Regions from separate parts of the Pseudoalteromonas sp. AOP7-A1-14 genome, predicted to be linked through region 2. Evidence: predicted binding sites of a transcription regulator. Region 2 holds the regulator's gene; each other region holds the start of a gene.
What was found. The regulator sigma-54, encoded in region 2, starts transcription at its own class of promoters, with help from an activator protein. The targets are predictions, from matches to a motif close to GTTGGCACGNNNNTNGNNT.
Positions count from the first base shown of each region.

Region 1: ACT3RM_RS06705 (DUF1328 domain-containing protein) is a predicted target of sigma-54. The motif match lies at 3,439-3,457, and genes of this name have one in related genera.
Region 3: ACT3RM_RS00155 (YggN family protein) is a predicted target of sigma-54. The motif match lies at 8,398-8,416, and genes of this name have one in related genera.

Region 1 is NZ_JBQSVO010000028.1:10,918-21,242, reverse strand. It holds gene rnc (ribonuclease III) at 1-526, shown strand, start outside; gene era (GTPase Era) at 516-1,448, shown strand; gene recO (DNA repair protein RecO) at 1,466-2,155, shown strand; gene pdxJ (pyridoxine 5'-phosphate synthase) at 2,175-2,906, shown strand; gene ACT3RM_RS06710 (hypothetical protein) at 2,986-3,177, opposite strand; gene ACT3RM_RS06705 (DUF1328 domain-containing protein) at 3,227-3,397, opposite strand; gene ACT3RM_RS06700 (OadG family protein) at 3,933-4,172, shown strand; gene oadA (sodium-extruding oxaloacetate decarboxylase subunit alpha) at 4,189-5,967, shown strand; gene ACT3RM_RS06690 (sodium ion-translocating decarboxylase subunit beta) at 5,979-7,109, shown strand; gene ACT3RM_RS06685 (peptidoglycan DD-metalloendopeptidase family protein) at 7,913-9,226, opposite strand; gene tyrS (tyrosine--tRNA ligase) at 9,376-10,325, shown strand, end outside.
Region 2 is NZ_JBQSVO010000011.1:23,268-33,592, forward strand. It holds gene lptA (lipopolysaccharide transport periplasmic protein LptA) at 1-253, shown strand, start outside; gene lptB (LPS export ABC transporter ATP-binding protein) at 250-975, shown strand; gene ACT3RM_RS03565 (RNA polymerase factor sigma-54) at 1,037-2,530, shown strand; gene hpf (ribosome hibernation promoting factor) at 2,559-2,846, shown strand; gene ACT3RM_RS03575 (PTS sugar transporter subunit IIA) at 2,851-3,300, shown strand; gene rapZ (RNase adapter RapZ) at 3,313-4,158, shown strand; gene ACT3RM_RS03585 (HPr family phosphocarrier protein) at 4,180-4,452, shown strand; gene mgtE (magnesium transporter) at 4,571-5,929, shown strand; gene ACT3RM_RS03595 (YqaE/Pmp3 family membrane protein) at 6,339-6,497, opposite strand; gene ACT3RM_RS03600 (BON domain-containing protein) at 6,573-7,148, opposite strand; gene ACT3RM_RS03605 (HesA/MoeB/ThiF family protein) at 7,333-8,103, opposite strand; gene thiE (thiamine phosphate synthase) at 8,103-9,644, opposite strand; gene ACT3RM_RS03615 (thiazole synthase) at 9,666-10,325, opposite strand, start outside.
Region 3 is NZ_JBQSVO010000001.1:29,464-39,788, reverse strand. It holds gene ACT3RM_RS00195 (S8 family serine peptidase) at 1-3,113, opposite strand, end outside; gene ACT3RM_RS00190 (cytochrome b/b6 domain-containing protein) at 3,315-3,971, opposite strand; gene ACT3RM_RS00185 (AzlC family ABC transporter permease) at 4,078-4,782, shown strand; gene ACT3RM_RS00180 (AzlD domain-containing protein) at 4,779-5,078, shown strand; gene ACT3RM_RS00175 (iron-containing alcohol dehydrogenase) at 5,094-6,248, opposite strand; gene ACT3RM_RS00170 (LysR family transcriptional regulator) at 6,350-7,267, shown strand; gene ACT3RM_RS00165 (glutathione peroxidase) at 7,351-7,839, shown strand; gene ACT3RM_RS00160 (PA3496 family putative envelope integrity protein) at 7,878-8,066, opposite strand; gene ACT3RM_RS00155 (YggN family protein) at 8,465-9,271, shown strand; gene ACT3RM_RS00150 (hypothetical protein) at 9,987-10,247, shown strand.

The sequences.
Region 1 (10,325 bases), on a different contig from region 2:
TGCCAACGCACTGTATAGCAAGTTCCCAAAGGCACGTGAAGGTGACTTAAGCCGTATGCGCTCAACCCTTGTGCGCGGGCAAACTTTAGCTGAATTTGGCTTAGAGTTTGGACTAGGTGATTATTTACGCTTAGGTCCGGGTGAGCTTAAAAGTGGTGGCTTTAGACGCGAATCAACCCTTGCTGATGCTGTAGAAGCAATTATAGGCGCGGTGTTCTTAGATTCAGATATAGATAGCTGTGGTGATTTGATATTAGCATGGTATGAGTCTCGTTTAGATGCTATTTCTCCAGGGCTTAATCAAAAAGATCCTAAAACCTTACTACAAGAGTATTTACAGGCACGCAAATTATCATTGCCTGGTTATACTGTTGTTGACACAAAAGGGCAGGCTCATAATCAAACGTTCACGGTTGAATGTATAGTTGACGGTATGGATAGTATTATCTCAGTTGGCAGCTCACGCCGTAAAGCAGAGCAAAAAGCGGCTGAAAAAGCATTAAAGTTATTTAAACATGAATCTTGATACCCTGATCCAGTCTAAAACTGAAGAATTAGACACTTACTGTGGCATGATTGCTATTGTTGGTAGACCGAATGTAGGTAAATCAACGCTGCTTAATGAAATTATTGAGCAAAAAGTAAGTATTACCTCGCGTAAACCACAAACTACACGTCACCGTATCATGGGTATTCATACCGAAGGTAAACATCAAGCGGTGTATGTTGATACACCGGGCCTTCATGTTGAAGAAAAGCGCGCAATTAACCGTTTAATGAATCGTGCCGCATCAAGCTCTATTGGGGATGTTGAACTGATTATTTTTGTAGTTGAAGGCACGCACTGGAATGCTGACGACGAGATGGTGCTTAACAAAGTTCAGAGAAGCGGTAAGCCGGTTTTACTTGTGATGAATAAGATCGATCTGGTAAAAGATCGTGACTTAGTACTGCCGCATATGAAATGGTTGAGCGATAAGTTTGATTTTATCGGCATCATGCCTGTATCAGCAACGCAAGGTAAAAACTTAAGTCTAATTAAAGACGAAGTAACTAAGCGTTTACCGCTTTGTGAGTTTTACTTCCCCGAAGATTATGTTACCGACCGATCAATGCGTTTTATGGCTGCTGAGGTTATTCGTGAAAAGCTAATGCGCTTTATGGGTGAAGAACTTCCTTATTCAGTGACCGTTGAAATTGAACAATTTAAATGGCAAGACAACGGTGTATGGCGCATCAATGGCCTTATTTTAGTTGAGCGTGAAACGCAAAAGCGTATGGTGATTGGTAACAAAGGCGAAAAGCTAAAAGTTATTGGCCGTGAAGCTCGTAAAGATCTTGAAGAAATGCTCGATAATAAAGTGTTTTTAGAGCTTTGGGTAAAAGTTAAATCTGGTTGGGCTGACGACGAGCGTGCTTTACGTAGTTTAGGTTATGGTGAAGATTAGCCTCTTTAATCACCTCTATGGATAGCGACTTCTACACAGCATATTTATTACACCGACGTCCTTATAGTGATTCACAAGTAATGCTAGATGTGTTGGTAGAAGGTGTTGGCCAGCTTAGAATGCTAGCACGCATTAGCGGCCGCAAAGCCACTAAACATAAAGCTCAACTACAACCTTTTCAAGCACTATTAATCCATTACAGCGGTAAGTATGAGCTAAAGTATATTAATCGGTTTGAGCTTCATGGCGTCTCCCCGAAGCTTACAGGCGATAAGCTTTATTGCGGCTTTTACCTCAATGAGCTAACAAATCGCATAGTGCCAATTAATGAGCCTATAGAGCAGGCATTTAATTTATATCAACAACATTTAACTAAGTTAAGCATTGAAAAAGAGCCTCAGGCGATATTACGTTCGTATGAATTTCAGTTGCTTGAATTATTAGGTTATGGAGTTGATTTTGACTATGATGCTGAAGGTGAAAAAATCCATCAAGATAAGCTTTATCGCTATTTTGAAGAGCAGGGTTTTATTGCACAAAATGATAAAGCCGTTAGCGGTTTTACAGGTTTGCAACTCATTGCTATTTCACAACATGATTTTCGTCAAGACGATGTATTACACGTTGCTAAACAACTAAGCCGTTACTTAATGAAACCATTATTAGGTAGTAAGCCATTGAAAAGCCGTGAGCTTTTTATTAAATAATTTAAAAACAGGTAAAAACATGAAAGACATTCTTTTAGGTGTAAACGTTGATCATATTGCTACTTTACGCCAAGCTCGCGGCACTAGTTACCCTGATCCTGCACACGCTGCAAGTGTGGCAGAGCATGCGGGGGCGGACGGTATCACTATTCATTTACGTGAAGACAGACGTCATATTCAAGATCGTGATGTGTATGTTATGGCTAAAACTATTCAAACTCGTATGAATCTTGAAATTGCGGTAACCGATGAGATGATTGATATTGCTCTTGAAATACAGCCTGAATATGTTTGCCTAGTGCCTGAAAAGCGAGAAGAGCTTACCACTGAAGGTGGTTTAGATGTGGCAGGAAATCTTGATAAAATAAAAGCAGCTACTACCAGGCTTAGCAATGAGGGCATTAAAGTGTCATTATTTATTGATGCAGATAAAGCCCAGTTAGATGCCGCAAAAGTGTGTAATGCCCCTTATGTTGAAATTCATACTGGCGCTTATGCGGATGCACAAAATGATGCTGACACACAAAAAGAGCTTGAACATATCCGCCAAGGTGTAGAGTATGCTGCTAGTATTGGCTTAGTCGTCAATGCAGGCCACGGACTGCATTATCACAATGTAAAACCGATTGCCGCAATGCCCGAAATATATGAACTAAATATTGGCCATGCAATTATTGCTCGCGCAGCCATTGATGGTTTAGACAAAGCCGTGCGCGATATGAAACGCCTTATGCTTGAAGCAAGACTTTAATTAAGTATAAGATAGGTTTAATTAATAACAAAAAAGCGACCCAATTGGGTCGCTTTTTTAATTTTAAACTAAATTGCTATTAGCAATTCGTTTCTTCAGCATTCATGCCTTCTTTAGCTTCTTCACAGGCGTCTTCAACACCATTTTGCACGTCTGTTACAGCTTCATCAATGCGCTCTCCGGCATCCTCAGCATGGTTATCTTCACAACCCATAATAAAAAAACTTGCGAATAATGCGATAACACCTGCTTTAATTGTTGATGATTTCATAATGTAATTCCTTGTCGAAGGTTAAAAAGATTAATAAGTTAATTAGTATCTAGGGTTTTTTTCCTCGTAAGGCACCAGAAACTAATGAAATAACTAATAGTACTAAAAATATAAAAAAGATTATTTTTGCTATTCCTGCAGCAGCACCAGCGATACCACCAAAACCTAACACTGCAGCGATTAACGCAATAACTAGAAACGTAATTGTCCAGCGTAACATTGTATTCTCCTTGGTTCATCTAAATCGTTCGTATCATTGATAAGCGAGTTACGTGCCACTTTTTAAGTTGTTGATTTTTATTGTTTTAATTTATTTTCCAAGCTGGGTATATTTGAGTGTTACGTAATTTTTACGACTTGTCATGTAACTTATTCATACCATTAATGTAAGTTATGGCGCAGAGAGTTTTATACGTAAATAAGCGTATAATATCTATTTTATTCTTGGTAAGACCAATTTCATGTTAAGTTAACTTTCTTTATAGTGCCATTATTTTAAAGCGCTAAATCTCACATGTTTTTTCGCTTTTATAATTATTATCTATATCGAGTGCTTTTATCGTTTAAGTCCTATCGGTTTTCATTGTTATCAACAGTATTAAGTTAAATATTGATATGTTACTTTAGTAGTAATTGGTTATACCATTTGACAAAGTGCTAGACAATAAATAGAGCTTTGTTATGATTAGTGCATAAATATTAAGTATAATCGGATTTTTATTTAATTGTTCGGTTGAGTTATCAAGGGGAGCAAGATGGATGTAGGTGCTTTACTTACTACCGCGGCAAGTTTAATGCTGACAGGCATGGTGGGAGTATTTCTTTTTCTTTCGTTTTTAATTTGGGCTATTTCACTTATGTCCAAAATAGCTGCGCGGTTTGAAAATCCCGTTGCGCCGCTTGCTCGAAAGGCGTCAATTCAAGCAAAGGGTGTTCCTAGTGAACATGTTGCTGCGATCAGTGCGGCCATTGCTCAATACAATAACAAACAATAATTCTAAGAGGTAATTCATGGCTAAATTAAAACTGACAGAGCTTGTACTACGTGACGCACACCAATCATTGCTGGCTACACGTATGCGCCTTGATGACATGTTACCAATTGCGAGTAAACTGGATGACGCAGGTTATTGGTCAATAGAATCATGGGGCGGAGCTACTTTTGATTCATGTATTCGTTATTTAGGTGAAGATCCTTGGCAGCGCATTCGTTCTTTAAAAGCCGCAATGCCAAATACCAAGCAGCAAATGTTGTTGCGTGGTCAAAACTTATTAGGCTATCGTCATTATGCTGATGATGTAGTAGAAAAGTTTGTTGAGCGCGCCCATAAAAATGGCGTTGACGTATTTCGTATTTTTGATGCGATGAACGATGTACGCAACCTTGAAACCGCCATTAAAGCGGCTGTTAAAGTTGGCGCGCATGCACAAGGAACCATTTCATACACTGTAAGTCCAGTACATACGTTAGACATGTGGTTAAAGCTTGCAAAAGAGCTTGAAGAGCTAGGCTGTCATTCTATTTGTATTAAGGATATGGCGGGGTTATTAAAACCTTATGATTGTGAGCAGTTAATTAAAGGCTTAAAAGAAACCGTATCGATTCCAATTGCAATGCAGTGCCATGCAACAACAGGGCTAAGTACTGCTACTTATCAAAAAGCGATAGATGCAGGAATTGACATGCTTGATACTGCAATTTCGTCAATGAGTATGACTTATGGCCACAGTGCTACTGAAACCATTGTATCGATAGTTGAAGGCACTGAGCGCGATACGGAACTTGACTTAAATCAGCTTGAAGAAATTGCAGCGTATTTTCGTGATGTTCGTAAAAAGTACGCCGCTTTTGAAGGTAGTTTAAAGGGCGTTGATGGTCGTATTCTACTCGCACAAGTGCCTGGTGGCATGTTAACTAACATGGAAAGCCAGCTTAAAGAGCAAGGTGCTGGCGATAAGCTTGACCAAGTATTGCTTGAGATCCCACGTGTTCGTGAAGATCTAGGCTTTTTACCATTGGTTACACCGACCTCGCAAATAGTGGGTACGCAAGCAGTATTAAATGTATTAACTGGTGAGCGTTATAAAACGATTACTAAAGAAACTGCCGGTGTATTAAAAGGCGAATATGGTGCAACCCCTGCGCCAATGAATAAAGAACTACAAGAGCGCGTACTAGAAGGGGAAGAGGCAATTACTTGTCGCCCTGCTGATAAGATAGTGCCAGAGCTTGAAACCCTGCAAACTGAGCTTGAAAAAGAAGCACAGGAGCAAGGTATTGAACTTAGCGATGAAAAAATTGATGATGTATTAACTTATGCATTATTCCCGCAAATTGGCCTTAAATTCCTTAAAAACCGCAATAACCCTGATGCATTTGAGCCAGTGCCTAGCGCTGAATCGGCTAAATCAGAAAAGCCAGCGAACGAGTCGTCTGATAAAACCGTTACTGCTGAACAGTACAGCGTTAAGGTTGATGGCAAGGTTTATGACGTTGTCGTTGCACAAGGCGGTGAGCTTAAAGAAGTAACGCTTAAAGACAGCGAGCTTATTCCACAATCAGCGTCAGTAGCTTCGTCTGAAACGCTAAATGCACCACTTGCTGGTAATATCTTCAAAATAAAAGTAAAAGCAGGTCAGGCTGTTGAAGAAGGTGAAGTGGTTGTCATCATGGAAGCTATGAAAATGGAAACCGAAATACGTGCGACCCATGCAGGCACAATTTCAGAAATACTCGTTACTGAAGGCGATTCAGTATCTACGGGTGATGCCATGATCACATTAGCGTAGGAGTACAGAGGATGGATGGAGTATTAAGCCTCTGGAACGCCACAGGCATCGCAAACCTTACTTTTCCTGCACTTGTTATGATTGCAGTTGGCTGTTTATTGTTATTTTTAGCCATCGCTAAAAACTTTGAACCTTTATTATTGGTACCTATTGGTTTTGGCGCAATACTAACAAATATCCCGGTGGCCGGTTTATCCGACCCCGGTGGTCTACTGTATTACGTTTATCATATAGGTATTGATACTGGTGTATTCCCATTACTTATATTTATGGGCGTTGGGGCACTGACAGACTTTAGTGCGCTTATAGCTAACCCTCGTATGCTATTGCTAGGCGCTGCGGCGCAGTTTGGTATTTTTGCTACCTTATTTGGCGCAATACTATTAAATTATGTGCCTGGTTTTGAGTTTAGTTTACAAGATGCTTCCGCTATCGCTATCATTGGTGGGGCAGATGGGCCTACAGCAATCTTCTTAGCCTCTAAACTTGCCCCTGATCTACTTGGCGCAATCGCCGTTGCAGCTTATTCATATATGGCATTGGTGCCTATTATCCAACCGCCAATTATGCGTGCGCTAACGAAACCAGAAGAACGTCAAATTCAGATGCCGCAGTTACGCGCTGTATCCAAAAAAGAGAAGATCTTCTTCCCGCTGATGGTGCTTAGTTTAACTATATTGTTTTTACCCGCGGCTACCCCACTAGTAGGTATGTTCTGTTTAGGTAATTTAATGCGCGAGTCTGGCGTTGTTGATCGGCTAAGTAACAGTGCACAAAATGAAATTATTAATGTCACCACTATATTTTTAGGTTTAGCGGTAGGTTCAAAGCTTGCAGCAGATAAGTTTTTAACTGTTGAAACTATTGGTATTTTATTGCTCGGTGCACTGGCATTTTCAATTGGTACAGCTTCAGGTGTATTTATGGCAAAAGGCTTAAATAAAATATCTAAAACGCCCGTTAACCCACTCCTTGGGGCAGCAGGTGTATCAGCAGTACCTATGGCTGCGCGTGTAGTTAATAAGGTGGGTCTTGAAAGCAATCCGCATAACTTTTTACTTATGCATGCAATGGGCCCCAATGTTGCCGGTGTACTTGGTAGTGCTGTAGCCGCTGGTATATTACTGGCATTGGTTGGTTAAGTTTATAAACTAAATGAAGTATGAAACGATTACTTCCAACCTTTTAGCGCAGTGATTACTGCGCTTTTTTTTGTCTGTCGTTTAGGTATACTCAAATTATAAATAAATTGATAGCTTAATAACTTAGAGGATAGTATGAATATATTTGTGATATTAATTTCACTTTTTATTGCGTTAATTATTCTCGTGCCTTTATTAGAGAAGTACCAATCAAAATTAGGCTTAGATAGCGCCACTAAGTACGCTAAATATATTTGGCCATTAGTGATGATCTCCCTAGTTGTACAATTGATTTATATACTCTTAAATTAACGCTTTTATATCTCTTGTAAGGTAGTTATATAAGGCAACTTTAATGATATCGTGATTTCTAAAAGTTAGTTCGTGAGATGAGCTCTGAACAATATGTAACTCACATTATTTCTCGGTGTGAGCTGACATGGTAAGTTTGATGGGCTCAAATTAGATCAAGTTGCAGTTGGGCGTAAAATTAGCACAAGTGGCATTAGTTAAAGTAGCAGAGGTTTGATTTTACCACTGAGCTTAAAAGTTATTGGGATGATATTAACGGTCATTATCTGCATATTATGGCCCCAGTTACTTTAATTCAAGTCGGGCTTAGTGGCTACGCTTCAATCAGTGAAATTATTGAGCGGGCTGGTTTTTACATAAGGCGTGATACGTGTATTGATGCCGAAGAGTGAATCATTACAGCATAGACTCCGGTATAGACTCTTAGGTATTAAAAAGCCGTTACAGTAATAGCTGTAACGGCTTTTTAAGTTTTATTAGCGACACTTTATTTATTTTAGAGCTAGTTGTAACTCACGGTTGCGTTCTAGTTGCGCTAAGAATGTATCTGCAATTGGTTTAAATTTAGCTAATTCTTCACGCGGAAGTGGTTCAGATTTAGGTAGGTCAACCGTTTTTGGATTGCGATGTACTCCGTTTACTAAAAACTCATAATGTAAGTGGGCACCTGTTACACGGCCAGTAGAGCCTACGGTGCCAATTTTTTGACCTTGTTTAACACGCGCGCCTGTTTTAACCATTTTTTTGTTTAAATGTAAATACTTAGTGACATACTTAGAGCCATGTCTAATAAATATATAGTTACCATTATACTTACTGTAGCCGGCTTTAATAACTTTGCCGTTACCTGATGCTACAACTGGCGTGCCTGTACGTGCAGCAAAGTCAATACCACGGTGTGGGCGAACTAAGCCTGTAACTGGGTGTAAACGTTTAGGATTAAAGCTTGAGCTAATATATTTAAAGCTAACTGGCGCTCGTAAAAATGCTTTTTTCATACTGCGCCCTTCAGGGGTGTAGAAGCGTCCATCGCTATGGCGAATTGCAGTAAAACGTCGATCTTGACTAATAAATTCAGCTGCAATAATTTTACCGGTGCCAATGAATTCACCATCTACATAGTGTGATTCGTAAATAAGGCCAAACTTATCGCCTTTACGAATATCATTAGCAAAATCTACATCCCAACCGAAGATATCAGCAAAGTTCATAATTTGGCGCTCAGATAACCCCGCGGCAATACCTGATGTCCAAAAGCTATTTGAAATTTCACCACCTGCAGATTTGCTAAGGGTTTCGATTTCTTTACTGTCTATTGAAGTGTCATAATTACCTTCTTCATTTAAGGTAATAAATAAGGTATCGGTTTTTGAGATTACATAACGTAATTGTGCAAGTGAGCCATCATCTGCAGTTGCAAAGCTAAGTGTTTCACCTGGATGGATTTTAGTTAACTTACGCGTTTCTGCATTAGTATTAACTAGCTTATAAACGTCACCTGCAGAAAACCCGGCACGCTTAAAAATAAGAGCTAGATTATCCCCGTTCTTAACCTTAAAATCGACAAGGTCATATTCGGGTAACTTTTTTGCGGCTTTATCTGAATTTAGCTCAGTTAGCTTTTCGTTGTCATCAAGTTTAACCTGTAACTCGTAGCGTTTACCAATTTCTAGTGCATCTGCACTATTGTCTTTTGAAGCGGTGGCTTTTTCTGAAGGAAGAAAGGTTAAGCCGATAATAGCAGAAACCAACCCAAGAATAAGCAATTTGTGTTTTTTAGGGAGCTTGTGCACCACGTGAACCATAACGTGCCTTTTCCTGCTGTCAAGATAATTAAGTACTAATATTGCAGGATATACTTAATAAAGCGTTAATACCAGTGTTTTGTGGATTTAAACTGACGTTAATATACGCTAGAATTACCCTGTAGCTGAATTTTTTGGAGTAATAAACAGTGGATTTACAAACCGCTCTAGCAGAGATTAAACGCGGTGCAGAACAAATATTAATTGAAGACGAATTAGTCGAAAAGCTAAAGTCTGGTAAAAAGCTTAAAATTAAGGCCGGTTTCGATCCAACAGCCCCAGATTTACACTTAGGCCACACTGTTCTTATCAATAAAATGAAAACCTTCCAGGACTTAGGTCATGAAGTGATTTTCCTAATTGGTGACTTCACGGGAATGATTGGTGATCCAACGGGTAAAAATGTAACCCGTAAGCCACTAACAAGAGATGACGTTTTAGCTAATGCTGAAACCTATAAACAGCAAATTTTTAAAATACTTGATCCAAGCAAAACTACGGTTGCATTTAACTCAACGTGGATGGAGCAACTAGGCGCGGCTGGTATGATCAAATTAGCTGCTCGTCAAACGGTTGCTCGTATGCTTGAGCGCGATGATTTTAAAAAGCGCTATGCTGGCAACCAATCAATAGCTATACACGAGTTTTTATACCCACTAGTACAAGGTTGGGATTCTGTGGCACTGGAGTCTGATGTTGAACTTGGTGGTACGGATCAACGTTTTAATTTATTAATGGGTCGTGAATTACAAAAAGATGAAGGCCAAAAGCCTCAAACCGTTCTAATGATGCCTTTATTAGAAGGTACTGACGGCGTTCAAAAAATGTCTAAGTCGTTAGGCAACTATATTGGCATTACTGATACACCTAACGAGATGTTTGGCAAAATAATGTCAATTAGTGACGTATTAATGTGGCGTTATTATGAGTTACTTAGTGCTTTATCGATTGAAGAAATGGCTGAACTTAAACAGCGTGTTGAGCAAGGCACTAATCCACGTGACATTAAGATTCAACTTGCTAAAGAAATAATTACTCGTTTTCATAGTGAGCAAGATGCAGAAAATGCTCATCAGGATTTTATTAAGCGCTTTCAAAA
Region 2 (10,325 bases):
AAAGCAAACCGATGGCACTGTAATGAGCGCCAGCGCCAATGAAGTACGTTACGACGTAGCAAAACGCTTTTTGACCCTAGTTGGTGATGCTAAAGTGACTCAGGCAGGACAAGAAATTAATGCTAAAAGCATCACCTACGATATGCAGCAACAGCTTATTAGCGCCGAAAAAGATGAAAACTCTGACGACCGAGTACACACCATTTTAGTGCCTATAAACAGCAAAAAAGATAACGAAAAAGGCCAACCATGAGCACTTTAAAAGCAGAATTTTTAGCAAAAAGCTATAAAGGCCGCGAAGTCGTAAAAAATGTCGGTCTTGAAGTCAGTGCAGGTAGTATTGTTGGCTTACTTGGCCCAAATGGTGCGGGTAAAACCACCACTTTTTATATGATTGTTGGTTTAGTTCCAAGTGATAAAGGGCGTATTACTATTGATGAGCAAGACATAACGCTACTACCAATGCACAGCCGCGCACGCTTAGGAATTGGCTATTTACCACAAGAATCATCAATTTTTCGTAAACTCACCGTTTACCAAAATTTAATGGCAATTTTAGAAACTCGTAAAGAACTAAAAAAGACTGAACGCGAAGAGGTACTAAATGAATTACTTGACGAACTAAGTATTCAACACATTCGTGATAGCCAAGGCATGGCATTGTCTGGTGGTGAACGCCGCCGGGTAGAAATAGCTCGCGCATTAGCAGCCAATCCTAAATTTATTCTTTTAGATGAGCCTTTTGCTGGTGTTGACCCTATTTCAGTGTTAGATATAAAGAAGATTATTGAACACCTTAAAAACCGAGGTATAGGCGTACTTATTACTGATCACAATGTACGAGAAACCCTTGATGTTTGTGAAAAAGCCTACATTGTTTCTCATGGGGAGCTAATTGCATCTGGCACTCCTGAAAACGTATTAAATAATAAAACAGTGCGCGATGTTTACCTAGGTGAACAGTTTAGACTCTAAATCGACTAGCATCTGCTAGTATTAATTATGACAACATTTTAAAAAGGATTGTTAGAGATACATGAGGCAATCATTACAGCTGCGCATGGGCCAGCAACTTACAATGACACCACAGCTGCAACAAGCGATACGCCTGCTGCAACTTAGTACATTGGATCTCCAGCAAGAAATACAAGAAGCGTTAGATAGCAACCCATTACTTGAGGTTGAAGAACAAAATTTTAGTGACGAAGATGCTGGTAAAAATGAACAAAAGCAAGATACAGATGATGTCACGGTTAGCGCTTCGCCAGACGAAACCTCAAGCGAATACGAACAAGAAAGCTCAGAAGCATTAACTAAAGAAACCGTGAGTGACGAAATGGCAATGGACGTTACGTGGGATGAGTACATGAGTGCAGCCCCTAATACGTCATCAGGGCCAATGCCTGAAGATGAATCTATTTATCAAGGTGCATCAACAGAAACACTGCACGAATATTTAATGTGGCAACTACAGTTAACGCCATTTAGTCCCACTGATGAGGCGATCGCTTTAGCTATTGTTGAAGGCATCGATGAATCAGGTATTTTAACCGTTAGTTGTGAAGACTTATTAGAAAGCTTGAATCAAGGCGGCGAAGAAGAAATAGAACTTGATGAAATACAAGCTGTGTTAAAGAGAATTCAACTTTTTGACCCAATCGGCATCGGCGCACGCAGCTTACCTGAATGCCTATGTATTCAACTAAATCAATTTGATCCCGCAACCCCTTGGATTAGCGAGACAAAAAAGGTTCTAACTGATCATATCGATTTATTAGCCAGTCGTGATTACCGTACTTTAATGAAAAAGACTAAGCTTAAAGAAGACGAGCTTAAAGAGGTTATGACGCTCATTCACAGTCTCAATCCCAAGCCGGCTGATACCATTGTGCGTGAAGAATCTGAGTACGTTATTCCTGATGTGTCAGTGAAGAAAATAAAAGGCCGCTGGATAGTTGAGCTTAACCCCGACAGCATGCCAAAAATTCGTGTAAACAGCCAGTATGCGGCAATGTCTCGCTCTGTTAAATCAAGCAGTGACAGCCAGTTCATTCGCTCTCATCTGCAAGAAGCCAAATGGTTTATTAAAAGCTTAGAAAGCCGTAACGATACTTTATTAAAAGTAACTAACTGCATTGTGCAGCAACAACAAGGTTTTTTTGAACATGGACCCGAAGCTATGCGCCCAATGGTTTTAAATGATGTAGCTGAAATGGTGGAAATGCATGAGTCAACAATTTCGCGAGTAACTACGCAAAAATATATGCATACTCCACGCGGTATTTTTGAGTTGAAATACTTTTTTTCAAGTCATGTAAGCACCGAAAATGGGGGGGAATGCTCATCAACAGCTATTCGTGCTCTGATCAAAAAGCTAGTCAGCGCAGAAAACTCAGCGAAACCGTTGAGTGATAGCAAAATAGCAGATATATTGGCAGAGCAAGGAATAAAAGTGGCTAGACGCACCATTGCAAAATACCGCGAGTCGCTTGCTATTCCACCATCGAACCAAAGAAAAAGTTTGATTTAAGGCGTTAACACACAGAAGGAAAATGCTTATGCAATTAAATTTAACGGGTCGCCATGTAGATATTACTGATTCATTAAGAGACTATGTAAATAGTAAATTTGCGAAGCTAGAAAGGCACTTTGATCATATAAACAATGTGCATGTCATTCTTGATGTAGTAAAACTAAAGCAAAAAGCAGAAGCCACTTTACATGTCAGTGGCGCGGAGTTGTTCGCTTCGACACAGCACCAAGACATGTACGCCGCGATTGACGGACTTATAAATAAACTAGACCGCCAAGTAATCAAACACAAAGAGAAGATTGCTCGACATTAATCCTATGAAATTAAGCTCACTTACTTGTCAGGACTGCAGTAAAGCTGCGGTCCTTTTTAATAGCAAAAAACGCATTATTGAATTCATAAGCCAGCTAGCCCACGAGCAGTTACCGCATTTAGTCCAGCAAGATATACTTAATGCGCTGTTGACTCGCGAAAAGTTGGGGAGTACAGGTATAGGTAAAGGTATTGCTATTCCTCATGGCCGAATGAATGGTATTGATAGTCCTTTAGCGCTTGTGCTAGTGAGTAAATCACCCATTAATTTTGATGCTATCGATAATCGCCCTGTTGATATATTTGTCGCACTCATCGTCCCTGACGGTGATAGTGAGCTGCACTTAAAGACGCTAGCCGCCATTGCTGATAAACTAAACAATAAAGAGTTTTGCAAACAATTACGTAGCGCAAAAACGGACCAAGATTTATTTAATGTAATTGATGCACAATAAAGGAGACTAGTAATGGAGTTAATTATCGTCAGCGGCCGCTCAGGCTCAGGGAAGTCCGTTGCGCTACGAGTATTAGAAGACTTAGGCTATTACTGCGTAGATAATATTCCAGTTAACCTATTACCGTCTCTAGTACGAAGTGTATCAGACAATTACGACAAAATAGCTGTTAGCATCGACGTTAGAAACCTGCCTAAAGAACAAAAAGAATTTAACGATATACTCGAATACCTACCTGGATTTGCAAAACCAACTTTATTTTATTTAGACAGCGACGAGCAAACACTGATAAAACGTTTTTCTGAGACTCGTCGCCTGCATCCATTATCGATTGACTCTTTACCGCTTGATTTAGCGATAAAACAAGAAAAAATATTGCTGGATGTACTGATCACTCATGCTGATTTTATTATTGATACCACCGATTTAAGTGTCCACCAGCTGGCTGAATCAATTCGTGAAAAAATTCTCGGCAAAAAAGACAAAAAATTAATCATAACTTTTGAATCATTTGGCTTTAAACATGGAATTCCTAAACAAGCTGATTACGTATTTGACGCACGATTTTTACCAAACCCACATTGGGAACTTGAGTTAAAGCCACTGACAGGACTTGATCAACCAGTAAAGGATTATTTAGCAAGTCACAGTATAGTGCAAAAGTTCACCTGGCAAATTCAAACCTTTGTACAAACATGGCTGCCTCATTTAGAGCGTAATAATCGTAGCTATTTAACTATTGCTATTGGTTGCACAGGTGGCCAGCATCGTTCAGTCTATTTAGCGCAAACCATTGGTGAAAGTTTTGCAATGTCTCACTCAAATGTGAAAATTCGCCACCGTGAACAAGAAATATAAATACCAAGGTAGCCACAATTAATGTATGCAGAAGATACTTTTTTAATTAAAAACAAGTTAGGCCTACATGCTCGTGCTGCTAGCGTTCTTGCACAATTAGCAGTGCAATTTGATGCCACCATAACGCTATTTCAAGATGAAAAACAAGCGGCTGGCGACAGTGTCTTAGCACTGATGCTGTTAGAAAGCAGTAAAGGCAAAGAAGTAAAAGTTATTTGTAAAGGCCCTGATGCAAAATCCGCGCTTGCAGCCATCGGACAGTTAATAGCAGAGCGTTTTAACGAGCAAGAATAAGCTTGCGCTTGGTGTCTGTCTTTAAATTGCGGTAAACTAAATACAGTTTTTAGCCAAAACATTGTTAATTATCTGAATTTTTCTATCTTCGTAATAGTTTATTTTTATAAGGACGCCAATGCCCGATACTTTTGAACAGGATTATCCACTACAACAACTAAAACAGGTGACTCAGTCACTCAATAGTGGGCAGTTTGTTCAAGTCAGGCGTATGTTAGCAAAAACGGCCCCGTGCGATACCGCGCTATTACTAGAGTCATCTCCGCATAAAATCCGTAGTTTACTATGGCAACTGGTCGACCCTGATGTGCAAGGTGATGTACTCGAAGAGCTTTCTGAAGATGTGCGCTTGGGTATTATTGCGCAAATGGAACCTGAGCATATAGCTGCTGCCACTGAAGACATGAGCGATGATGACTTCGGCGAAGTATTACGTAGCCTGCCCGATACAGTTTATCAAAATGTGGTTGGCGCCATGGACAGCCAAGATAGAGAACGTGCTACCCAAGCACTTTCTTATCAAGAGCGCTCAGCCGGGGCATTAATGAACACCGATACGGTGACTATTCGCCCTGATGTTACTATTGATGTAGTCCTTCGCTATCTGCGCTTACGCGGCGAGCTACCTGAAGGCACCGACGATTTATACGTAGTTGATAAGCATAACTGTTTTTTGGGCGCAATGCCGCTAAGCGTACTATTAACTAACTCTCCGGATAAAGTCATTCGTGATTTGATGGATGAAGACTGTGAGTCAATTGCCATCTCTATGGATGAGAGTGACGTTGCGCAGCTGTTTGAACGCCATAACTGGATTTCAGCCCCTGTTGTTGATGATAACGCACAATTACTTGGTCGTATTACTATCGATGATATCGTTGATGTTATTCGTGAAGATGCTGAACATAGCTTATTGAGCTTAGCCGGCCTTGATGACGAAGAGGATACCTTTGCTCCCGTATTAAAAAGCTCCCAAAAGCGCTCTATTTGGCTTGGTGTGAATTTATTGACGGCGTTAACAGCTGCTTTTGTCGCCAGCTTTTTTGAAAACACTCTCGCTGTTTTACCTATTCTAGCCGTACTTAACGGTATTGTGCCGTCGATGGGGGGTGTTGCAGGTAGTCAAACACTCACTCTGGTTATCCGCGGTATTGCAGTTGGCCATATAAATCAAACCAACCAACGCTTTTTGCTGATGAAAGAACTGGCTATCGGCGCGATTAATGGCGTGGTATGGTCAATTTTAATAGCAGGCGTGGTCGCTATTTGGCAGTGGGACTTTAAGTTGGGAGCCGTGCTTGCTTTTGCTATGTTTATGAACTTAGTAGCAGCAGGTATAGCCGGTGCTAGTATTCCACTAATTTTGAAAAAGATGAATATAGATCCAGCCCTTGCAGGTAGTGTGTTATTAACTACAGTGACTGATATAATAGGTATTTTCGCCTTTTTAGGCACTGCAACTTGGTTACTGATTTAATTGAGTTAGTGTAAGAAAAGTTGCTTGAATTAGCTCAACTCTACATACTCACTAAGGGCGGCATTTAGTAACATGCACTTATGGTTTTTACTACTTAACACTTCTAATATTGCTGCCATCCTAGCTAACCACCCTTACTTTTCGTGTGCTTACAGCTATCCATAGCCATTCTCGTAATTCCACCTTAACTTCCATTATCCTTATTTATCCAAGCCTTCTATAATCCATTACTTACTTGCTCGGTGAAGTAGTATCCATAATTTTCTTCCATTGCTGCGCCGTCCATAGCGACACACTTTGTACATCCGTTTCTTTAAAATGACTTTCTTTTGTATGATTATACTCCATAACATTCCTCCTTGCAGACTTGCGCCTGTTCTTCCTTGTAAGTATTAATGAATACGGCTTATTAACGTCTAGCGATGATATAAATCGCATGGATCAAACCAGGAATATAACCCAGCAATGTTAACAAGATGTTAATCCAAAATTGTGCACCCAAACCTACCTGTAAAAAAACACCTAAAGGTGGAATGAGCACTGAAAATATAATACGTATTAAATCCATCTTGCGCTCCTTACTATAAAAAACTAAATCTCAAACTTAAAGCCCAAAAGACTGGGCTTTATAAAGTGACAAATATTACTTTTTAACGATAGTAAGATTGTCTTTAACATCTCTTACATCTTCTGCATTTGAGGCAATTTTAACAGCTAACTGCTTTTCAGCGTCAGATTCAACTGTACCGTTCAACGTGACTACACCTTTATCTGTATCAACGTCGATATTAGTACCGCTTACTTCAGAATTGAACAAATAACGCGTTGTGATAACAGTGGTAATTTTAGCATCTGTTAAGTCACTATCAGCGCTATCATCGCTGTCCATGTCTTTACTTTTCATCATGGCTGACTTTTTATCTTGAATAACAGTTAACTGGTTATCTACGTCCATGACATCATCAATGCTTAACACAAGTTCTTCAGCAAGCTCTTTATCAAGATCACTTTTCACTTTACCAGTTAATGTTACCTTACCATTTTTAACATCGGTATTAATGTCAAAATTATTCAGATTGCTATTCATTAACAGTACGGTTTCAGCCTTACCATCAACCCATGCATCTTTACTTTCACTTTCCCAGCTATTGGCTTGAGCACCCATTGCTGTTGTACCAAGAACTAAAGCTGCAATCATTGTTTTGTTAAATGTTTTCATAATCTGTTTCCTTTTGATTAGTTACGCTATTTAATATGCGAACATCGCGCCAACTTTATAACTATTAATAATCAATAAGATACAAAAAAACATTTAACCGTTGTAATTTTTTTACAAGCTACTCGGTAATTTATTCCTAGTATTGCAACAATAGATAAACACTTCATGGTCATTTGTAAGTATTTTATACTGGGCTATAACACTCAGAGCAATCGGTAGATTTCGTAAGAGTGAATTTTTGCTGTGCGAGAGTTAAACCATCAAAACAGATAAACTGGCTACCTTGGTGGTGCCCTAGGATTAAATTAATCCCGAGTAATGCCTGCATTGATCCCATCACACCTAGAAGCGGACTCAGCACACCTGCATTATCACAATTCAGTGCTTGTTGCTCTGGCTGCTCTGGAAACAGACAGCCATAACAGGGACTTTGTGGCACACGAAAATCAAAGCACATCAACTGTCCTTCGCTAGCAATAGCCGCGGCTGATATAAGTGGTATACCCGCTTTTAAACAAAAACGATTAACTGTATAACGTGTAGCAAAGTTATCACTGCAATCCAGTACCAGTGTTGCAGCTTTAAATATTTGCTCAGCATTTTCTTCAGTTAATTGCTGACTAACAGTGTTAACAGTAATTTGGTTATTTAAGCTCGTTAGCACTTTACCTGCAGCGCTCGCTTTAGCTTGCCCTAAGTGGTTCACTTTATAGAGCACCTGTCGCTGCAAATTAGAAAGTTCGACTTTATCGTCATCAAGTAACGTAAGCTCACCAACACCCGAAGCCGCTAAATACAAAAGCGCAGGGCTACCTAAACCGCCCGCACCAATCACAACAACGTGTGCTGCTTTTAGTTTTAGCTGACCATCAAGGCCAACTTCTTTAAGCATTAAGTGGCGACTATAACGTAGCTGCTCTTTGTCAGATAATTCTTTCTCAGGTAAGTCTGTCATTATTTTTCAAAGCCATCCTTATAACTCTCTTTAATAGCACCTTGTAAATCTACAATTGCTTGTTGATAATCATCAGCTTCAGTAATAGCCCTTACTACAGCAACACTGCCAACACCTGTGGCAGCCACTTCTAAAGTACGCGCTAAATCAATCCCCCCGATAGCGACTGTTGGGTAACTTTGCATTAATGGCACAAAATGTTTTAGCTTTTCAAGCCCTTGGATTTGACCCGTCATATCTTTGGTGGTGGTTGGGTAAATAGCTCCAAATGCCATATAACTAGGACGATAATTGTGCGCGCGAAGCATTTCATAAAAACCATGAGTCGAAAGTCCTAAACGCAGCCCCGACTCTTTTATCAGGGCTAAGTTAGCTTTAAGCAAATCTTCTTGGCCTAAATGTACACCATAAGCGCCGTGTTTAATTGCCAATTGCCAGTAATCGTTAATATACACGTTACCATCGTACTTTTTCCCTAGTGTAACTGCTGATGCAATCACCTCATCAAGCTCGTTTTCTGTGCCATTTTTTATTCTTAGCTGTACGGTTTTAATACCTTGCGCTAAACACTTCTCTAGCCAATCAAGTGTATCAACTACTGCATATAAACCGAGTTGTTTACTTTCACACGGAGCAAAATTGGCAGCCATAGTAAATTCATCAGCACCGTCGAAGTCTAGTTCATCGGCAAGCCAACTACCTGCTTCTATCACTTGTGGATAATCATTAATATTTTCGGGGAAGCATGTTTGTGCTACAGGGCCAAGACCTTCACCATAACGTACTGCCGCTTTTAAACCTTGGTTGATATAGGCTTTAGCTAAAATAAAAGCATCTTTAAGTGGGTATTCTTTTGTTAAACACGCAGCAATTACAGAGGCCATACTGCAACCTGTACCATGACTGTGCGGTGTCGTTATTTTTTCGTTGCCAAGCCAATACTCGCTTGCACCATCAGTACAGTAATCAACGCAATAACCAGCTGGGTAATCCCAATGCCCACCTTTGATCACCACCGCTTTTGCCCCCCAACTTTGCAGCTTTGCAGCTGATTCCTTTACTGCACTTGGGCCAATTAAATACACCCCAGTTAATAATTGCGTTTCGTGAGTGTTTGGGGTGATCACATCCACCAGCGGCAATAAGCACTCTTTAATTGCACTAACGGTATCTTCTTCGGTAAGTAAGTCACCACTACTAGCAATCGCTACGGGATCATATATAACTCGTGGCGGTATTGGCCATGTTGCTTGATAATGCTTTATATGTTCACTAACAAGTTGAATTTGCTGAACGTTCGCTAACATGCCAATTTTAATTACGGCGGCTTTCATATCACTTTCAAGGGCTAATAACTGCGACTCTATTATATCGGTTGAAATAGGATTAATCGCTTCTACGCCTAAGCTATTTTGCGCAGTAAGTGCAGTAATTGCAGTACAACCATGTACACCAAAACTTTGCATGGCTTTAATATCTGCCTGAATACCTGCACCACCGCCAGAATCAGAGCCTGCAATTGTCCAAACAACGTGATTCATATTTACTTATTCCCTAATTTTTTATGTCTGATGCCAAAAAGGCATACCCATTGTAGGCGTTGATGGCGCAGCCATTTCTTTTTCAGGCATAGCTTTCGCTTTATAAGCGCAGCGCCCAGCATCAACTGCGGCTCTAAATGCATGGCTCATGGTAACAGGGCAACCCGCCCCTGCAATAGCCGAATTTAATAACACGCCATCATAACCCAATTCAAGTGCTTGGCAGGCATGAGATGGCAAACCAAGCCCTGCATCAACGATTAATGTCATTTCTGGAAGCCGCTCACGAATAGTTTTTAAATTGTATTGATTCAACAACCCCTTTCCTGTGCCAATCGGGGCTCCCCATGGCATTAAAACCTCACAGCCAACATCAGCTAATCGCTGACACAGTACTAAATCGTCAGTACAATAAGGTAATACTTTAAAGCCATCATCAATTAAAATTTTTGTCGTCTCTAGCAAAGCAAATGGATCTGGCTGTAAATTGTATTCATCACCAATTAGCTCTAGTTTGATCCAGTCTGTAGCAAATACTTCTCTGCACATTTGTGCAAGTGTGACCGCCTCTTTTACGCTATGACACCCTGCAGTATTGGGAAGTATTTTTAAACCAGTGTCTTTAATTAGCTGCCAAAAATCCCCTCCCGCTGCAGCACTTTGCTGGCGGCGCAACGATAC
Region 3 (10,325 bases), on a different contig from region 2:
CCTGTTGGGATATTGCTAAGCAGAGCACCAATCTGGCCATCAACCGATTCAACACCTGCTGAGTGAGAACTTGGCAGCTGTGGCACATCAATATAATTTATACGTATATCATCAGTACCTTCAGTAATTATTACCTGAAATGTATATTGTTCACCACTACCGGCATACAATTCAGCATTATTCCATTCAACAATATAGAATACATCTCCATCTTCATTACTGAGCGTACCTAGGTAAAGTTGTCCACCCCCCGTAGCACCTCCGGCCAAGTCATAGTCAGCCCACAGCGGTGCAATCACTCCATTAGGCGCTTGTGAATCAGGCATAGCTTGAGGCGCATATGAACCTGTTGTATCTACATCGGCACCTACAGCAATAAAGCCATTATCAGAAACAGTGAAAGACGAATACTCGCGGTCATCAAATATAAAGTCGGCATTTACGGTTACACTAAACTCATCACAATCCCCGGCACAAGCAAAAGGTTCTATACCAAAATCGGCTAATGAAGTAGTGCCTAAAAAGTCTTCACCCTCTATAATAAAGCTTTCTCTTGTTGCCGTGCCTTGCCAATTGATTGAACGCTTATCATCACTTAAAGTAAGATCTCCTGAACCGTTAGTAACAGTCGCTACAGGCTGTGCTCCACTAAGCATTTCGGCGTTTTCATCTAGCTCAACATTGATTTCAAACTCATCACTATACACCGTATTATTAAACTCAACGGCAACTTTAGCCGGTGTATAAGAATTCAGCGAGTCGGCATCAACAGACACTTTAAATACACTTGCATTAGTTGTTTCATCATCGTGAATAGCAAAAGGTAAATGTGCTACTTTTCCTGATGTATGAGTCCAGACTACATGACCAAAATTCCAGCCCTTAATAGTATTAAAAGAGGTATCTATATCAAGGTTAAATGTTGCTGTATCACCTTCATTATCACTACCTAATGCATCTAAACTTATAACACTTGGTGATACGCTAATTTCAGCGCCTGCCATATCTGTAACAACTTTAGCGGTCCATTCACCAGCTTCATCAAGCATGTTAGTCATAGTATTAGAAAAACTACATACACTTAAACAGCTTGGATCTGCATAAGAACCGTGCCCAAACGTAAGAGCTGCGTCGAAAGAACTTGGTATATCTAGTCTCCCTGCACCTACATCGAATGGATCAGCTTCGGTTACAAGATCTTCTTTGTGTAAACCATCCATTTTAGACGTGCTCATCAATGCTGTTTTTATTTGTACTGCATTCCACTGTGGATATTGTTGCTTCATTAATGCTGCCGCACCCGCGACATGCGGGCTGGCCATACTCGTGCCGGTTAATGAACTAAATGTTAAACCGTTTCCTTCATCGGGCGAAAATGCAGATAAAATATCAGTACCTGGCGCTGCAATATCAGGCTTTAAAAAGCTTGGTTCGCCATTAGGCCCACGCGAACTTGACGAGTTCACCGCATCAGTAAATCTTTCTACAATAGTTCTAATTACTGTTGGATCAAGGCGTGCAATGAGTGCATCCTCGGTATCTGTTAATAATTCGACTATGTCGGTACCATCTTCAAGACTCACAGATACTGCAGGGATAGTAGCGTCGTCCATTGCCATACCCATTGCACCGCCTAGGACATTGTTATGAATGATGACAGCTTCAGCCCCAGCTTTTTCTGCATTTTGTGCTTTAACAGAAAATGCACACGTACCACGTGAAACCAGCGCGACCGAATCAGCAAAGCTAACACCTTCTGCAAACTCTTCACAGCCTTCAAAATTATCTGGCGCTATCACTTGAGCCGAAATGATTGGCAATTCAAGCACTGAATCTAATGCCTCATTACTGCCCTCAACCGCCATATAAGACTCGCCTGCAACTTCAAGTGTTTGCGAGAAAAAACGACCCGTTTGTGTATTAGCAACAGTTAAGCCAGACTCGATACAACTTGGACAACCAATAGTTTGTGGCGCGTTACCATCATTACCAGCAGCTGTAACAACGACAACCCCCGCTTCTTCGGCTGCTTTAAATAAATCAGCATAAGCGCTCGATGCAGGGTTACCACCAGCACCACCACCCCATGAGTTATTTATTACATCAGCACCATCAGCGATAGCAGCTTCAAGAGCAGAAATAAGAGCTGATGTTGTACCACTAGCACCACCGTCGTTTGTGTGGTAAAGCGCCTTGTAAGCTAATAGCTGTGCTGCTGGTGCAACACCAGAAAGAGCTAAGTTGCTACCTTGATATGTTATTTCAACAGAGTTACCAACAGCCGTCCCGGCAACATGAGTACCATGTCCGTCATAACCTAATGGTGACAAATATTCATCTGGATGAAGTCCACTAGGAGTAGGCCCGAAAGCACGCGCTACTATAAGTTTATTGTTACAAAAATCAGCCTCCCCGGTTGAAATTCGACAATAATCAGGGTTGCTAGTTAAATATGCTTGTTGATCCGCAGTAAACTCCGGCTCACCGAAACTATTATCTGAGAACATTGGGTTTTCAGGACGGATACCGGAATCGATCACCGCAACCTTGACACCTTTGCCGGCCTCTGATTGCCCACCGAGAGCTTCCCATGCCTCGATCCCTTTAACAACATCAATCGATGCATCCATCACTGCATGATACTCAGTATCTAAAAATACTTTTTTTACACCTGGTAATGATGATAAAGCAGCTAGTTGATTAGACTCCCCTTCAACAACAACACCATTAAATAATGTATCAAATGATTTAGATACTTTAGCTCCACTTACTTTGGCAATGCTTTGTGTTAGTTGTTTTTGTTTTGCTTTTAAATAGCTTCTATATTTAACAGCAGCTTGTGAACCTAGTTGTACTTTACTATCTCCTGTCACAGATGATGAAGTAGCCATTAAACCAACAATATCACCTTCATAAGTGGCTAGAGGTTCATCTTCTAGCTGTACAATATAACGCGTTTTCGTTTGTTGAGTTTTATTTTGAGAGTATTGTTTAATACTTGAAGTTTCTGATTTAAAAACTTTATCGAAAGTGGGGGCTGCTATTGAACTAGTTGCTGCAAATGTAACAGCAACTGCAGCTGCGACAGCTGAAATTTTTATTGTTTTAGACATATTAATCCCTGGAAATGTTTTTTGTTTAAGTGATATCAAGCACATGAAATGCCACGTAATGGCAAATCAAATTAACATCAATAACAATTAAATCACAATAAATAACCGTTAGGGTACCAATATATCTAAAAAAAAAATAAAACTATAAATAACAAAACATTACAATGTAAACAAATGTAAATAGCTGATAAAAAAGAATAACTAACTAAACAAATAGCTCAGTGGTTCTTTACCCCACGTAAGCATTAGCACAATTAATAGCACAGCAAAAATGGCAAAAGCTAGCCAAGGAGTTTTGGTCACTGATTCTGCTGGAGCGGGACTTTGCTGCTCTTTACTGCCTGTGATCATCGCTTTAACTAATGGCTTGCCTTTAATACTATAAATAGCAATCGCTACAACATGCAAAATAATCGCATAAAATAAAATATCAAAATTGATACTATGAAGCCAACCGGCAAAATCCACAGTATCACTTGAAATATATTCCACCAAAGGACCATCAATGAGAATGTCATCGCTATTCATCAGCCCTGAAATTAATTGCACAATCAGCAAACCAAAAAATGCAATCACCATATAACTACCCGCTGCGCCATGGCCTGGCTTTTCATCTGTTTCAGTAAACGACTTAAATGCTTTAATAGGTGAATGAATAAGCGCGCTTAACTTGGCTGTTTTACTGCCAATAAAGCCCCAGATAAGTCGTGTAGCCAGTAGTGCGATTGTAAAAAAGCCTGCAACAAAATGCAGTTCCATCATTGCTTCTTCAGCGCTAAAGTAAAGTGTTGCCATAGCGATTACTAACAGCCAATGAAAACTTCGAATAAAACCGTCCCATACTTTAATTTTTGTCATCACTAACCTCAAGCCAATAAAAAGGGTATTATTTCAAACTTACGGTATTTTAGCATTACCGCTTGATTTATCTATGACAAAAAAAGAATAAAAAGAGTACTATTTTATGAAGTCGACTTACCGCGCCATTTTGAAAGGTTTTTTAGACATGCTGCCGCTGTGCCTTGCTGTGATACCATGGGGAATTTTGTGCGGCTCGTTGGCGATTCAAAATGGCTTTACTGCGTTTGAAACTCAAGTCATGTCATTACTCGTCTTTGCAGGTTCTGCGCAACTCGTTGCTATTGAACTAATGGCGGGTAACCCCCCCTTATTAACTATTTTATTTACTACTTTTATTATTAGTTCTCGGCATTTTTTATACGGTTTAGCTGTTCGCCATAAAGTGATTGATAAACCTATACGCTGGCGCTTACCTGTAAGCTTTGTACTGACTGATGAGCTCTTTGCATTTTCGCATCACCGTAAAGCATACCGAACAAAAGTGCGCTTAATTTACGCCCTAAGTGCAGGATTTAGTTTTTATATCGCGTGGAATTTATGGACCTTGATTGGCATTGTGGCGGGTAGTTTATTACCAGACCTAACTAATCTTGGCCTCGACTTTGCCATCGCCGCCACCTTTATTGCACTGGTTATCCCAGGCATAAAAAATTTGGCTACTTTAGCCACAGTAATAACGGCCGGTATTGTTGCTACTGTTTTAAAAAGCCAAGGCTTGCAACTTTGGCTCGTTGCAGCGGCTTTAACAGCAATGAGTGTCGGTTACTTAATTAGTCGCATCCAAACAAAGAAGGAGCACAGCGCATGATGACCACTATTTTGCTCATGGCCTGTATTACCTTTTTTACTCGCTATTTATTTTTACACCGCGCTTTACCATTTAAAGTTGGGCCTAAAATGCAGCAGTTTTTAAGTTTTAGCGCACCCGCTGTACTTACCGCTATTTGGGTGCCGATTGTGTTTGTCACTGATGAGGGGATTAATTTAGATTGGCAAAACCCATACCTGAGCGCCGCTGTTGCAGCCATTATTGTGGCCTATAAAACGCACAACATTTACTACACAACATTGGTAGGCATGGGTTTATTTTTGATTTTAAACTAACGAGTTAAACCTGTATTAAACGCTCGCTAATAAAATTTTACGGCTTTTATCTATCGTCACTTGCTCACGTTCGCCAAGTGCTGTCATGCCGTGGCGTTCAAGCTGCGATACTATTTTATCTGCAACTTCTTCACCTAAGTTATAATCACTCAATCGAGTTGGCATATTAACGCTATGAAAAAACGCTTCTGTGGCGACTACCGCTTGCTTAATGGCTTCATTTTCATCAGTAATATCAAGGCCTAATACACGCTCGGCGTATTGCAAAATTTTATCGCGCTTGGTTTCTTGCTGCTCTAACATCATTCGCGGTAACACAATTGCTAAAGTTTGCGCATGATCAAGGCCGTACACAGCGGTCATTTCATGACCAAGCATATGTGTTGCCCAATCTTGTGGCACACCAGCACCAATTAAACCATTGAGCGCCATAGTTGCTGACCACATAACATTGGCGCGCACTTGGTAGTTATCTGGCTCGCTAAATGTTTTAGGACCTTCTTCTATTAAGGTCATTAAAATACCTTCTGCGAAGCGGTCTTGCAGCTTACCGCCAACATCATAAGTTAAGTACTGCTCCATAGTATGCACAAACGCATCAACAATACCGTTGGCTACTTGGCGTTTAGGTAATGAGTAAGTAACAGCCGGATCAAGCACTGCAAATTGTGGCTGCACAAAGGGGCTGCCAAATGGCAATTTAGAGTCAGTTTCAAGGTTAGATATCACGCTCATTTTGTTTGATTCTGAACCTGTTGCTGGCAAAGTTAGTACGACACCCAATGCAATCGCAGATTTAATTTCAGCACCCTTGGCTAAAATATCCCACGGCTCACCATCAAAGTTAGCCGCAGCAGCAATGAACTTACTACCGTCAATAACCGAGCCACCGCCCACTGCTAGAATATAATCAATCTGCTTTTCTTTAACTAATGCAACGGCCTTCATACACGTTTGGTAGCTTGGGTTTGGTTCAATACCTGCAAATTCAAACCATTGATGCTCACTTAGTGCATCGCTGACTTGCTCATAGATGCCATTTTTTTTAATGCTGCCGCCACCGTAAGTAACAAGTACTTTTGAGTTTTTAGGTATTTCTTGTTTAATTTCTGCAATTTGTTGTTCGCCGAAGTGAATTTTCGTCGGGTTTGAAAAACTAAAATTTAGCATTTTTTATCCATCATTGTGTCATTAATATGCAGTATATTGTAGGTCCTTAATTTCTAAAAAGAAGTGGTTCAGCAGGTAATCTCCTTTGCATGTATGCAACAATGAATGATATAAGTAATAATTATATCTATATTGGAAATATTCCTATGTGGCAAGGACTCGATGAATTTTTACACGTGGTTGAATACGGCAGCTTTACACAAGCCGCAAAAAAGATGGATGTGTCTACCTCCCACATTAGCCGTCAAGTTCAACAATTAGAGGCGCGCCTTGGCTCAATTTTATTTCAGCGCACTACGCGTAAAATAAACCTAACGGATACAGGTCGCGAATACGCGGTAAAACTAAAAGCCATCAAACAAGAGTTGATTGATGCCAACAATCAACTGCAAGGTGAGCAACGAAAACCTAAAGGGCTTATTCGTATTTCAGGTGCTGGTGAATTTATGGCTGCACAGGTAGCGCCTAAAATAGCCGAATTTGTTACAGACTACCCTGAAGTAGAAATTGAAATTGACTTTAACAACCGCAATGTTGATTTAGTCGAAGAGGGTTTTGATTTAGCCATTCGCTTTGGCCGCATGCAAGACTCTAATTTAATTGCTCGCCCCCTTTGTCCACGTTTTATGACCTTAGTGGCCAGCCCTACTTATTTAAAACATAACTCAACTCCCACACAGCCAATACAACTACAGCAACATAATTGCCTAATTGCCATGGGTAACCGCTGGCGCTTTAATGTAAATAACGAGGTGCAAGAAGTAAAAGTAACGGGTAACTGGCGTAGCAGCCACCCTAGAGCACTGCTAGGCGCCACTTTAGCAGGGCTTGGTATTGCTCACTTAGCAGCTGATATTGTTGATGAATATGTAGCAACTGGCCAGCTACTTACTATTTTAGAAGAATTTCAAGTAACTGATAACGCCTCATGGTTGGTTTACCCGCGTAAAGACTTAATGCCGTATCGGGTTAGGCTACTGATAGAGTATTTACTAAAAAGTTTTAGCAGTGAAATGTAAGGGATTATTAAAAGTTCGGCTTTGCATAACTCAGTACTCAAGTTAATATTGACGCAAATAACAATAATAATTATTGAGCCAACATGAATGACTTTTATCAACTTTCAACGATGACCTTGCAAGGCCAACCCTACGAATTTAGCGATCTAAAAAATAAAGTCGTATTAATAGTCAATACCGCCAGTGAGTGCGGCTTTACTAAGCAATATGAAGGGCTACAAACACTACATAAAAAATATGCTGAGCTGGGTTTAGTGGTGCTGGCTTTTCCTTGTAACCAATTTGGTAAGCAAGAGCCCGGTAATGCAGATGAAATAGCTAAAGGCTGTTTAATTAACTATGGTGTAGATTTTACGGTGATGAATAAGGTTGATGTAAACGGCGAGCATGCTCACGCAATTTTTCGCCATTTGAAGTCACAACTTCCGGGGCTATTTACTCGCAAAATAAAATGGAATTTCACCAAGTTTTTAATTGGTTCAGATGGCCAGGCAATTCAGCGTTTTGCGCCTTTTACCAAGCCACAGCAAATTGAAAGTGCGATTGTTAAGGCGCTTAAAAATAAGTCGTAAGCATTAAAACAATAAAGAGGCATTAGGCCTCTTTACTTTTAGTCGTTTAAGTACTCATCAAAGTCATCATCACCTATACTTTTACGCAAGCGTTTTTGCTCCAGGTAGTCTTCCAACTTTTTTTTCACTTTTTGCTTTTTCTTGTCATGTTGATTGCGCCCGACCATTTCGTACTCGTCTTCAACAAAATCATCATCTAGCGCATCGTAACTAAATGTCTTACTCACAACCCACTCCATAAAATGCTTGAAACCAACCAAACGCTCATTGCGACAAAAGCTGGTAGATTAAATAAATTTAATGCGGCTATCCAGACTATGAAGGCGCATTAAAATAAAGCCATATTGCTACCTTAAATAGCTTCTATGTCATTAATGTGAATAAATAGCGCTAAATTTGAATTTTAGAAAGTGAGACTTTTTTATCGAAACGATAAAAAAATTTTATTACCCAGGATTTATTAGTCAAATTGACTAACTATTAGTTTATTTTTAATAAAAGGCTTTACATAAAGTTCATCGTAAAACGTTAACTCCTTGTTTATAAATACAAAATACAATTGGCATTAAGCTTGATAATAACTACATAATAACGAATTATTATTTCAAATAAGATGGAAAATAACATGAAAAAGTTACTGTTAATTAGCTCATTACTCATTACGACTTCTGTAATGGCGCATAACGATCATGATAATAATATTTCTTTTAATGGTGAGCAGTGCGACGTTGAGTTTCATAATGACGTGCGTATTAAGCCTAACGAGTTAGAGATCTTCACCAGTGATAATCACACCATGAAAATTGTTAATGACAACCAACTTTATATCGATGATCAAAGTATTACACTTAATAGTGAGCAGCGCCAAGCAATCAACGATTACTCGGAAAGCCTGCGTAGCCAATTACCCGAAGTTGCTGATATAGCCCTAGAAAGCGTAAAAATTGCAGGTGTTGCAATTAATGAAGTCGCTCAAGCATTTAATATTGAAGAGCTTGATAGTATCGACAAGTTAATGGCTGATATTGAAACTAAAGTAAACGATACTTTTTACCAGCAAGATGATTTTGTGATGGGCCAGCAAAGCTTTCAAAAATTTGGTGAAAACTTTGAATCAGATTTTGAAGAGCAAATATCAGCTGCGGTTGAATCTGCAATCAGCCAGTCCATGGGTAGTATTTTAATGGCGGTAGGCTCACAAATGATGGACTCAGGTGGCGACATGAAAAGCTTTGAACAACGCATGGAAAACATGGGCACAGCAATAGAAACCAAAGTAGAGCAGCAGGCTAAACGTTTAGAAAAACGCGCAGATACGTTATGCAGTAACTTTTCGGTTATTGCAGAGCAAGAGCAGCAACTTGTAACGCTGCTTCCTGAGTTAAAAAGCTACTCATTGTTTAGCTACAAGCAAAACACCTCTAAACAGTAAAGTTTTGATATCCCTTTTGCAGCAAATGGCTTAATTCCACTTGCTGCTTTTTTACTTTTAGCTTGCTGAGTTAATTCTGCCAAAGTATAAAAAACCACCTCTAAACGCTCTCACCCCATGGCAAGCCAAAGCTTATTCTAAAGCAACTACGGTACTTCTTTCCCACAGAAAATAACCCCTAGCGTAATACTTATACCCACAAAAAGTGCTAAATGAAAAAGTTTTACTGTACCGTACTCTGGGCCTAAATCAGCCTAAATAACGGTCATACTCACCACTGGCAATAAATTCATACAAGGTCCACGGATTAATACACGGCGCCGAACAATTCAAAGCACACTTTTAACGTCGTACTTGAGCTGCAAATTTACCCGCTATAATCCAATCAACACGATAGCTAGGATTCTAAACTCAACGGTTAAAGGCACAACGTATGAAAAGCGCAGCGTTATATAGCAATTGTACTAACCTGGATATTGGTATTAAGTAAAAAGTTACCGATGCATAATTCAGTTCACGATCATGGCTTACTGGCACTTTGCAATTTTGGCTTAAATTACTTTATTGGACGCAAATTACCAAAGCTCAGCAATGGTCTCTATCACATTTTCAATACTGCTATTTAATGAACACAATCAATACCCGGTTATTCTTTACTAAACAGATTGTAAGACGTAGTTATTTTGGTGCAACCCTGTAGGTTATTGGTAAACAGATGGCAAAACATATTTATTTTGGTGCAAATCTGGAGGTTATTGGTATCATGAGCGTGTTTTGGCCACAAAACCAGCAATTCGACTTGAGTAACTGGGTGTTCGTCGGGTTACTCCTTGCACTTACGGGTACCTTTGTGGCCTCATTGGGCAATATGGTGAGTGAGCGCAACTCATTGCACTGTATTGGTGCCATGCAAGGTAACATATTGGTGCTATATAAGTTAACATATGGGGCATGTTATATAGTGCACTTGGCTTAGCCATATATGTACTATTAAGTAATAGTAATTTTGTTATTTCTGCCCTGAGTAGCTATTGGTTATCACTGCTTTAGTTCG